One region of the Pseudomonas sp. BB438 genome, then DNA from elsewhere that is predicted to be linked to it. Evidence: predicted binding sites of a transcription regulator. Region 1 holds the regulator's gene; the other holds the start of a gene.
The links. The regulator FliA, encoded in region 1, starts transcription of late flagellar genes. The targets are predictions, from matches to a motif close to CTAAAGTTTNNNNNNNNNNNGCCGNTAA.

Region 2: the regulator FliA is predicted to act here: its motif matches at 1,881-1,908, upstream of AC1ZV1_RS16815 (methyl-accepting chemotaxis protein).

Annotation. Positions count from the first base shown of each region.
Region 1 covers NZ_CM170001.1:4,665,811-4,671,550, reverse strand. Annotated here, with positions in the region: gene flhA (flagellar biosynthesis protein FlhA) at 1-996, shown strand, start outside; gene flhF (flagellar biosynthesis GTPase FlhF) at 1,012-2,322, shown strand; gene fleN (flagellar synthesis regulator FleN) at 2,487-3,314, shown strand; gene fliA (RNA polymerase sigma factor FliA) at 3,311-4,060, shown strand; gene AC1ZV1_RS21365 (chemotaxis response regulator CheY) at 4,258-4,632, shown strand; gene AC1ZV1_RS21360 (protein phosphatase CheZ) at 4,652-5,434, shown strand; gene AC1ZV1_RS21355 (chemotaxis protein CheA) at 5,466-5,740, shown strand, end outside.
Region 2 covers NZ_CM170001.1:3,667,869-3,673,608, forward strand. Annotated here, with positions in the region: gene AC1ZV1_RS16805 (AI-2E family transporter) at 1-235, opposite strand, end outside; gene AC1ZV1_RS16810 (Na+/H+ antiporter family protein) at 340-1,659, opposite strand; gene AC1ZV1_RS16815 (methyl-accepting chemotaxis protein) at 1,951-4,095, shown strand; gene AC1ZV1_RS16820 (ATP-binding protein) at 4,202-5,521, opposite strand; gene AC1ZV1_RS16825 (response regulator transcription factor) at 5,518-5,740, opposite strand, start outside.

The DNA of each region.
Region 1 (5,740 bases):
TACCGCCTGATTCCGCTGGTGGACCGCAACCAGGGCGGCCAGTTGCTCGCGCGGATCAAGGGCGTGCGCAAGAAGTTGTCCCAGGACCTGGGCTTCCTCATGCCCTCGGTGCACATCCGCGACAACCTCGACCTGCTGCCCAACGCCTATCGTTTGACGCTCATGGGTGTCAGCGTGGCGGAAGCCGAGATCTATCCGGACCGCGACCTGGCGATCAACCCCGGCCAGGTGTTCGGCACCCTCAACGGCATCGCCGGCAAGGACCCGGCCTTTGGCCTGGAAGCCGTGTGGATCGAGGCCTCGCAGCGCGACCAGGCACAGTCCCTGGGCTATACCGTGGTCGACGCCAGCACCGTGGTCGCCACGCACCTGAACCAGGTACTGCACAAGCACGCCCATGAGCTGCTCGGCCATGAAGAAGTCCAGCAATTGATGCAACTGCTGGCCAAGACCTCGCCCAAGCTCGCCGAAGAGCTGGTGCCGGGGATGATTTCCCTGTCGACCCTGCTCAAGGTGCTGCAGGCGCTGCTGCAGGAACAGGTGCCGGTGCGCGATATCCGCACCATCGCCGAAGCCATCGCCAACGTGGCGGTGAAGAGTCAAGATCCCGCCGCGATGGTGGCGGCAGTTCGCGTCGCGCTGTCCCGTGCAATCGTGCAAACCATTGTGGGACTAGAGCCGGAGCTGCCCGTGATCACTCTGGAACCCAGGTTGGAACAGATATTGCTCAATAGTCTTCAGAAGGCCGGACAGGGCTCCGAAGACGGCATGTTGCTGGAACCCGGAATGGCCGAAAAGCTGCAACGCTCGATGGTTGAAGCGGCGCAGCGTCAGGAGATGCTCGGCAAGCCGGCGATTCTTCTGGTGGCAGGTCCCATCCGCGCGATGATGTCGCGATTCGCCCGGATGGCGGTTCCCACCATGAACGTGCTGGCTTACCAGGAAATCCCCGACAACAAACAAGTCACGATCGTTGCCACCGTTGGGCAGAATTGATTGAGGTCCCAGGCCATGCAGGTAAAACGCTTCTTCGCCGCTGATATGCGTCAGGCCATGAAACTGGTTCGTGACGAGCTGGGCCCGGACGCCGCGATCATCGGCAATCGCCGTGTCGCCGGTGGCGTTGAGCTGACCGCGGCGCTGGATTACCAGGCACCGGTGGCGGCGAGCAAGCCGAACCCGGCGCTGGAAGCCGAGCTGCGCAAGACCCAGGCGAAGATCGCCCAGGCCAAGGCAGACCTGTCGGCCCCGACCCGTGCCAGCGATGGCGTGCGCAAGGACCGTCAAATGTACGGCACCGAGACGCCGCGCCGCAGCGCTGCCGAAACCCTGGCTGAGGCCATGGCCGCACCGGTCGCCCCGACGCCGGCCGCTGCCGGCCAGCAGGCGCTGGAAGCCATGCGCTTCGAGCTCAATGGCCTGCGCGAACTGATCGAAGTGCAGCTGGGCTCCATCGCCTGGAACCAGCTGCAGAACCAGCGTCCGAAACAGGCTGGGCTGTGGCGCCGCCTGCAGCGCATGGGCCTGCCGGCCGACCTGTCGCGCAACCTGCTGGAGCGCGTGTCCTCCATCGCCGATCCGAAGCAGGCGTGGCGCATGCTGCTGGCGCACCTGGCACGCTCGATCAATACCCCGGAAGTCGATCTGCTGGAGCAGGGCGGCGTGATTGCCCTGGTCGGCCCCGCCGGCATGGGCAAGACCACTACCCTGGCCAAGCTGGCTGCTCGCTACGTACTGAAATACGGCGCGCAGAGCATTGCCCTGGTGTCCATGGACAGCTTTCGCATCGGCGCGCAGGAGCAGATCAAGACCCTGGGTCGCATCCTCAACGTACCGGTGACCCTGGTCGACCCGGGCAAGTCGCTGATCCAGGCCATGGCGCCGCTGGCACGCAAGCGCCTGGTGCTGATCGACACTGCGGGCCTGCCCGCCAACGATCCGGCGCTGCGCATGCAGCTCGAAGCGCTGTCGTCGCTGAGCCTGAACGTGAAGAACTACCTCGTGCTGGCCGCGACCAGCCAGAGCCAGGTCCTCAAGGCCGCCTGGCAGAACTATCGTTCCTGTGGCCTGGTCGGGTGCATTTTGACCAAACTGGACGAGGCGGGAAGCCTCGGCGAAGCTCTGGCTCTGGCTATCAGCCAGCATCTCCCGGTAGCCTATCTGGCTGATGGGCCGAAGATCCCGGATGACCTGCATGTGGCACGCGCGCACCAACTGGTCAGCCGTGCCGTGAGCCTGCAATCGCCGGAAGAGCCCTGCGAGGACGCCATGGCGGACATGTTCGCCGGCCTTTACCAACAGCCGGTGCGTCGCGCCAGTTGAAGATTGTGAGCCCCGGATGGGGCGTGGGGCGGCCAGTTGGGTCGCCCAAGCGATGCGGATGCTCTGTTAGACGATCCGCGAGCGCCGGAGGCGGTGGAGCACCGCAACCGGATTAGCCGAAACGCCAGAAGCGTGACGGTCGAACGACGAGACAAGGTATTGATATGGGTATGCATCCCGTTCAGGTAATCGCAGTCACCGGCGGCAAGGGTGGCGTGGGCAAGACCAACGTGTCGGTGAATCTGTCGCTGGCGCTGGCCGATCTGGGCCGTCGCGTCATGCTGCTGGACGCCGACCTGGGCCTGGCCAACGTCGACGTGCTGCTGGGGCTGTCGCCCAAGCGCACGCTGGCCGACGTCATCGAAGGCGAATGCGACCTGCGTGACGTGATCCTCCAGGGACCTGGCGGCATCCGCATCGTCCCGGCGGCGTCGGGCACCCAGAGCATGGTGCACCTCACGCCGATGCAGCACGCCGGCCTGATCCAGGCCTTCAGCGACATCAGCGACAACATCGACGTGCTGGTGGTGGACACCGCCGCCGGGATCGGCGACTCGGTGGTGAGCTTCGTCCGGGCGGCCCAGGAAGTGCTGCTGGTCGTTTGTGATGAACCAACCTCCATCACCGACGCCTACGCTTTGATCAAGCTGCTCAATCGCGACTACGGCATGACCCGATTCCGCGTGCTGGCGAACATGGCCCACAGCCCCCAGGAAGGCCGCAACCTGTTCGCCAAGCTGACCAAGGTCACCGACCGCTTCCTGGACGTGGCGCTGCAGTATGTCGGCGCCATCCCCTACGACGAGTCGGTGCGCAAGGCCGTGCAGAAGCAGCGTTCGGTGTATGAGGCGTTCCCGCGCAGCAAGGCGTCCCTGGCCTTCCGTGCGGTGGCGCAGAAGGTCGACAGCTGGCCGCTGCCGGCCAACCCACGAGGGCACCTGGAGTTCTTCGTCGAGCGCCTGGTGCAACATCCCACGGGTTCGGCCGTATGACCGCGGCCTCCGGAGCGCGTATGTACAGCAAGGCACAGGCGCACAACTCCCAGGAACTGCTGATCCAGAAGCACGCACCGCTGGTGAAGCGCATCGCCTACCACCTGCTGGGTCGTCTGCCCGCCAGTGTGCAGGTGGAGGACCTGATGCAGGCTGGCATGATCGGCCTGCTGGAGGCGGCGAAGAAATATGACCAGGGCAAGGGCGCGAGCTTCGAGACCTACGCCGGCATCCGCATCCGCGGCGCCATGCTCGACGAGGTACGCAAGGGCGACTGGGCGCCGCGTTCGGTCCACCGCAACACCCGCATGGTCAGCGACGCCATCCGTGCCGTCGAAGCGCGTACCGGACGCGACGCTAAAGATCAGGAGGTTGCTGCCGAACTCAATATGAGCCTCGAAGATTATTACGGCATCCTCAGCGACACCCAGGGCAGCCGTCTGTACAGCTTCGACGACATGTTGCAGGACGGCGACCAGGGCAGCGGCTTTGCCGAAGACGCGTCGCACCACGACAACGAGCCGTCCCACGGGCTGGAAGACGAGCGCTTCCAGGCAGCCCTGGCCGATGCCATCACCAAGCTGCCCGAGCGTGAGCGGCTGGTGCTGGCCCTTTACTACGACGAGGAACTCAACCTCAAGGAGATCGGCGAAGTGCTGGGCGTCAGCGAATCGCGGGTCAGCCAGTTGCACAGCCAGTGTGCCGCGCGCTTGCGCTCGCGTCTGGCGGAGTGGCGCGCTCGCTGAGCATCGGGTAGTTTCGCGCCTGCGTTTTCCTAGCGAAAAGGCTGAAGGGATTTTCCTTAGGCGCGTTAGAGGCTTACGAATTTTGGGGTGACGTTCTCTTGACGCGCCCCCAGCAAAGAGCGCGCGGCGCTCAATGAATTGACGGCACGCCCGCCAGGGCGCGTTTGGTATCGATGGAGGCAGGTTTGGACAAGAACATGAAAATTCTCATCGTGGACGACTTTTCCACGATGAGGCGCATCATCAAGAACCTCCTGCGGGACCTGGGGTTCACCAATACCGCAGAAGCCGACGACGGCACCACTGCGCTGCCGATGCTGCACAGCGGCAATTTCGACTTCCTCGTTACCGACTGGAACATGCCCGGCATGACCGGCATCGACCTGCTCCGTGCGGTCCGCGCCGACGAGCGCCTGAAGCACCTGCCGGTGCTGATGGTCACCGCCGAAGCCAAGCGCGACCAGATCATCGAAGCGGCCCAGGCCGGGGTCAACGGCTATGTGGTCAAGCCTTTCACCGCTCAGGTGCTGAAAGAAAAGATCGAGAAGATTTTCGAGCGGGTCGGCAGCTAAGGCTGGCCAAGAGGGCGTCATGGATTTCAACGAATCCGCGGGTGACTTCGAGTCGACCCTGAAAAAACACGCGCGCGAATTGGTCGAATGCCTCGAGCAGGGCGACGTACAGACCGCCGTGCAGCTGATCTCCGAGCTCAACCAGGCGCGTGATCGCGGGCTCTACCAGGAGGTAGGCAAGCTGACCCGCGAACTGCACAACGCCATCGTCAACTTCCAGATCGACCCCAGTTCCCCGCGCGCCCAGGAAGTCTCGCAGATCGCCGATGCGACCGACCGCCTGTCCTACGTGGTGACGATGACCGAGAAAGCGGCCAATCGCACCATGGACCTGGTGGAAGAGTGCACCCCGGTGGTCATGCACATCGAGACCCAGGCCAAGGAACTGCAGGAAGACTGGTCGCGCTTCATGCGTCGCGAACTGGGCCCCGAGGCCTTCCGCGACCTGGCCAAGCGTGTCGAGCAGTTCCTCTACATCAGCGCCCAGGATAGCCGCAAGCTGTCCGCGCACCTGAACGACATCTTGCTCGCGCAGGACTTCCAGGACCTCACCGGGCAGGTGATCAAGCGCGTCACCAAGCTGGTGACCGAGGTCGAGTCGAACCTGGTGAAATTGGTCTGGATGGCGGGTCAGGTCGATCGCTATGCCGGCATCGAGCATGACCACGAGAGCATGCGCGACGCGGTGGAAAAAGAAAGATCGTCCAAGGGTGAAGGTCCGCAGATTGCTGCCGATACAAGAAAGGACGTCGTATCCGGTCAGGACGATGTCGATGACCTGTTGTCCAGCCTTGGTTTTTAAGCGTCCGCTGACGCTGTAGAGGGAGCACCGAATGAGCTTCGACGCCGATGACGAAATCCTCCAGGACTTCCTGGTGGAGGCCGGCGAGATTCTCGAGCTACTGTCCGAGCAACTGGTCGAGCTGGAAAGCCGTCCGGATGACATGGACCTGCTCAACGCAATCTTCCGTGGGTTCCATACCGTCAAAGGTGGTGCCGGCTTCCTCCAGCTGAACGCGCTGGTCGAGTGCTGCCACATCGCCGAGAACGTGTTCGACATGCTGCGCAAGGGCGAACGCCGCGTGGATGCCGAGCTGATGGACGTGAT
Region 2 (5,740 bases), 1.0 Mb from region 1:
AGGTCACCGGCAGGATCACGATCAGGAAGCACACACCGAGTGAAATCAGCGCGGCCAGGTTGTTGCGCCCGTTGAGTTTCACCCGCAGGCGGCGTTGCAGCGGTGCGAAGATGATCGCCAGGATGGTGCCCCAGAAGACCGCCCCATAGAACGGCAGCAGGATCCAGCCGAAGGCGAGTGTCACCACCAGCAGCAGGGCGAGGAACGTCCGGTATTCCAGTTTCGATTCGAACATGAGCGGGTCCATGGATGGATAAACCTGCTCATTAGTCAGCAGTTGCCCTGCCAAGTGCAACTTTCAGCGCGCAATTGCCGCGCGCCGGGCCCTTGATCAACGGTCTAGAGCACCATCGCGGCCACCCAGCCGAAGACCAGCAGCGGCAGGTTGTAGTGCAGGAAGGTCGGCACCACGGTGTCCCAGATGTGGTTGTGCTGCCCGTCCACATTCAGGCCGGAGGTCGGGCCAAGGGTGGAGTCGGACGCCGGCGAGCCCGCGTCGCCCAACGCACCGGCGGTGCCCACGATACTGACGATGGCCAGTGGGCTGAAGCCCAGGTGCACCGCCAGGGGCACGAAGATCGCCGCGATGATCGGCACCGTGGAGAAGGACGAACCGATGCCCATGGTCACCAGCAGGCCCACCAGCAGCATCATGAAGGCCCCAAGCGCCTTGCTGCTGCCGATCCAGCCGGCGGCGCTGTCCACCAGGCTGGCGACCTGTCCGGTGGCGGTCATCACCGCCGCGAAGCCCTGGGCGGCAATCATGATGAAGCCGATCATGGCCATCATTTTCATGCCTTCGGTGAACAGGTCGTCCGCTTCCTTCCAGCGCACCACGCCAGACAGCGAGAACACCAGGAAGCCAACCAGCGCACCGAGGATCATCGAGTCCAGCAGCAGCTGCACGGCGAAGGCCGCTGCGACCGCGACCCCTGCCACGACCAGGCTCATCCTGCTGTAGGGCGTATCGACCCGCTCGGCCTGCTCGATGCGCTCCAGGTCGTAGTCGCGCTTGCGCCGGTAGCTGAAGAGCACCGCGATCAGCAGGCCACAGACCATGCCCAGGGCCGGGATCAGCATGGCGTGGGTGACGTTGAGGCCCTGCACATCGACGCCTGCGCGGGCCACGTTGGCCAGCAGGATCTGGTTCAGGAAGATGTTGCCGAATCCCACCGGCAGGAACATGTAGGGCGTGATCAGGCCGAAGGTGATGACGCAGGCGATCAGCCGGCGGTCGATCTGCAGGCGTGTCAGCACGTAGAGCAGCGGCGGCACCAGCAGCGGGATGAAGGCGATGTGGATCGGCAGGATATTCTGCGAGGAAATCGCCACCACCAGCAGCAGGCCAACCATCAACCACTTGAAGCCGTTGGAGCCGTTCGCTTCGTGGCGACCGAGCATCGCCAGGGCGCGGTCCGCCAGGGCGTGCGCCATTCCGGAGCGCGCAATGGCCACGGCGAACGCGCCGAGCATGGCGTAGGACAGCGCCACCGTCGCACCGGCGCCCAGCCCTTCGTTGAACGCCTTGAGCGTGCCGTCCATGCCCAGGCCGCCAAGCAGGCCGCCCACTACCGCACCAGCGATCAATGCGACCACCACGTGCACGCGACACAGGCTCAGCACCAGCATCAGGCCAATGGCAATCAGCACCGCATTCATCTTCACCACTCCTCTTGCACATCGCCGCGCCGGGTGCGGGCAAAAGGCGCGCACTCTGCCAAACGCCCGCCCGGGTGTCAAAAAACGAGTCGAATCAAGACGTTTCCGAGACTGTTCGGCGGGGTTTTCCCCGCGCTGCGCACGCTTTTTGCCTGAAAGTCGTTGCCCGTCGCAACGGCACGCCAGAATCGCCTGTTTTCTGACGTTTCGCTCCGTCACGGGTCAAGAAGATGCGGGAAAGGCCGATACACCAGGCATCCCGAGGCCAAGTTAAAACAAGGATTCCTCTCCATGCTGCTGCGCCGTCTCTCCATCCAGTGGAAGATCACGTTGCTTGCCGGGCTCTGCCTGCTCGGCGTCGTGTCGCTGCTGTCCGGCCTGTCCGTCTACCGCACGCAACACAGCACCGCGCTGGTCAAGCAATCGAGCACGCAGATGCTCGATGAAGCCGCGAAGGCGCGCCTGCAGTCGCGTGGCGAAGTCCAGGCCATGCGCATTCAGCGCTACATCATGGATGCCTACCAATACGGCAAGGGTTTCTCGCGGCAAGTGCTGTTCCTTCGCGACCAGGCGCAGAAGCGCTTCCTCGACGCCTACGACCTGCGCGAAGACCTGACCCGCCAGGTGAAGACCGCCCTGGAAGGCAACCCGGAACTGTTGGGTCTCTATGTCGCCTTCGAGCCTGACGCACTGGATGGCAAGGACAAGCTGTTCGCCGGCCAGAGCGAGTTGGGCAGCAACGACGCCGGTCGTTTCTCCATCTATTGGTCCCAGGCGACACCGGGCAAGCTGGAGTCCGAGGCCATGGCCGAATCCCTGCTGCAGGACGCCAGCCCCGGACCGAGCGGCAGTGCCTATAACGCCTGGTTCACCTGCCCCAAGACCACCGGCCAGCCGTGCGTCCTCGACCCCTACTTCGATGACGTCGGCAACAAGCGCATGCTGATGACCAGCATCGCCTTCCCGCTGGAGCTGGACGGCAAGGTCATCGGCGTCATGGGCCTGGATATCAGCATGGAGAAGCTGCAGGAAATCAGCGTCGAAGGCAGCCAGGAACTGTATGACGGCCAGGGGCGCGTCAGCATCGTCAGCGCCGCCGGCCTGCTCGCCGGCCACAGCGCCGATGCCTCCAAGCTGAGCAAGAGCCTCAAGGAGGTCTACCCGAACCAGGGTGCCGACCTGCTGCAGGCCATTGCCGCCAACCATGAGCAGGTTTTCCGCCAGGATGACCAACTGCGCGTGGTCGAACCGCTGCAACCGATCCCCGGCTCCAAACCCTGGGGCGTGCTGCTGGAAGTCCCGCAGAACGTCCTGCTCGGTCCGGCCATCGAGCTGCAGAACGAGCTGGACGGCCAGAGCCTGCAGGGCACCGTCTATCAGTTGGGCTTCGGGCTCATCGCCATCCTGATCGGCCTGTTCGCCATGTGGCTTACCGCCCGCGGCGTGACCCGGCCGATCCTCAATGTCGCCGCCATGCTGCGCAACATCGCCAGTGGCGAAGGCGACCTGACCAAGCGCTTGGACTACACCGGCAAGGACGAGCTGGGCGAGCTGGCCGGCTGGTTCAATCGCTTCCTCGACAAGCTGCAGCCGATCATCCGGGACGTGAAGTCTTCGGTACAGGACGCCCGCGCCACCGCCGACCAGTCCTCGGAAATCGCCAGCCAGACCAGCGCCGGCATGCAGCAGCAGTTCCGCGAAGTCGACCAGGTCGCCACCGCCTCGCAAGAGATGAGCGCCACCGCCCACGACGTCGCCAACAGCGCCGCCATGGCTGCCGACGCGGCACGCGGCGCCGATGGTGCGACCCGCGACGGCCTCAGCGTGATCGACAACACCACCCGCCTGATCGACGAACTGGCCAGCGACATGAGCAGCGCCATGAGCCAGGTGGAGGGTCTGGCGGCCAGCAGCGAGCAGATCGGTTCGGTGCTGGAAGTGATCCGCGGCATCGCCGAGCAGACCAACCTGCTGGCACTCAACGCCGCCATCGAGGCAGCCCGTGCCGGTGAAGCCGGTCGCGGCTTCGCGGTGGTTGCCGATGAGGTGCGCAACCTCGCCAAGCGCACCCAGGACTCGGTGGAGGAAATCCGTCAGGTCATCGAAGGCCTGCAGAACGGCACCCGCGACGTGGTCGGCGCGATGAGCAACAGCCATCGCCAGGCGCAGGACAGCGTGAATCAGGTCGAACAGGCGGTGGCCGCGCTGAAGCGCATCGGCGATGCGGTGGGGGTGATCACCGACATGAACCTGCAGATCGCCAGCGCCGCGGAGGAACAGAGCGCGGTGGCCGAGGAGATCAACCGCAACGTGGCGGGCATCCGCGACGTCACCGAATCGCTGTCCAGCCAGGCGCAGGAATCGGCGCAGGTCAGCCAGTCGCTGAACAAGCTGGCGAACCACCAGCAGGGGTTGATGGATCAGTTCCGCGTCTGACTCTCCGCGGCACGGCTCGCTCCTGTAGGAGCGGGCCATGCCCGCGACCCGCCGGCGAGGCCGGTGCCAGTTCCCGTTCGCGAGCACGGCATTCTCGTGAACAGCATCACCCCGCCCGCCGCGGCAACTCGATCACCACCCGCAACCCACCCAGCTCACTGCCTTCCAGTCGCAGGCTGCCGCCACAGGCCGCCGCGATATCCCGCGCGATACCCAGGCCCAGACCGTGCCCGGCCACCTGCTCGTCCAGCCGCGTGCCACGTTCCAGCACACTGTCGCGCTGGTCCTCGGCGATACCCGGCCCATCGTCGTCCACGCTCAGGCGGTAATGTTCAACACCCTTCTCCACCGTCAGGCGCACCTGCGCATCGGCCCATTTGCACGCGTTGTCCAGCAGGTTGCCGAGCATCTCCAGCAGGTCTTCCCGGTCATACGGCAGACGGGTCGCCGGTGGCGCTCGCCAGTCGATGGCAAGGTGGTCGCCATGAATCAGCTTGAGCATCTCGCACAGGCTCGGCAGTTCCGCATCACAATCGAAGTGCGCACCAGGCAGGGCTTCACCTACCAACCGAGCACGCCCCAGCTCACGGGCCAGGCGCTGCTCGATCTGCTCCAGTTGCTCGTGCAGCACCCGGCGCAGCTCTGGGTGCTCGCGCAGCTCTTCGCGGTCGGCAAGGCTGATCAACACGGCCAGTGGTGTCTTCAGCGCGTGGCCAAGATTGCCCAATGCATTACGCGAGCGACGCAGGGTGTCTTCGGTGTGCTGCAACAGGTGGTTGGTCTGCTCCACCAGCGGCTCCAGCTCGCGCGGCACCTGGCGATCCAGCTGGCTGCGCTGGCCTTCCTGCAACTGCGCGATCTGCTGGCGCACCCGCTCCAGCGGGCGCAGGGCACGGCGTACGGCGAAACCCTGGAACACCAGGATCAGCAGCAGGGCCAGAGCTCCCGCGCCCAGGCCGATGTTGCGCAGGCGGTTGAAGCTCTTGAGCACGGGCGTGTAGTCCTGCGCGACAACGATGCTGAGCTTCTTGCCGTAGCGCTTGTAGTCACCGCGATAGACCAGCAGGCGCTGGCCCTCCGGGCCTTTCTCCAGCGACTGGGCCAGCCCCGTGTGCGAGGGCAGCTTCAGCTCGTTGTCCCAGAGCGAACGCGAACGCCAGGTCTGGTCGTCGAACCGGATGACGAAGTAGCGCCCGGAGAACAGCCGTTCATAGGTCGCGTCGACACGCTGGCCGTCCAGCTGCAGCCCGGCCGGGCCGCGGGTGATGCCCACCAGCAGACTTTCCGCCTCGTCCTGCAGTCCGTTCACCAGGTAACGACGCAGGCCCTGGTCGAATAGCCAGAGGCCCGCCTGGGCCAGTACCAGGCCGATCACCACCAGTACGACGCCGAGCCCGAGACCGAGCCGGCGCTGGATCGACATCAACGGGCTGCTCCATGACCGGTGAAACGGTAGCCCTGGCCACGGCGGGTCTCGATGATCTCGCGCCCCAGCTTGCGGCGCAGATGGTTGATGTGGACCTCGATGACATTCGAGTCGCGCTCGGTCTCGCCGTCATACAGGTGCTCGGCCAGGTGCGACTTGGACAGCAATTGGCCGGGATGCAGCATGAAATAACGCAGCAGGCGGAATTCGGCGGAGGTC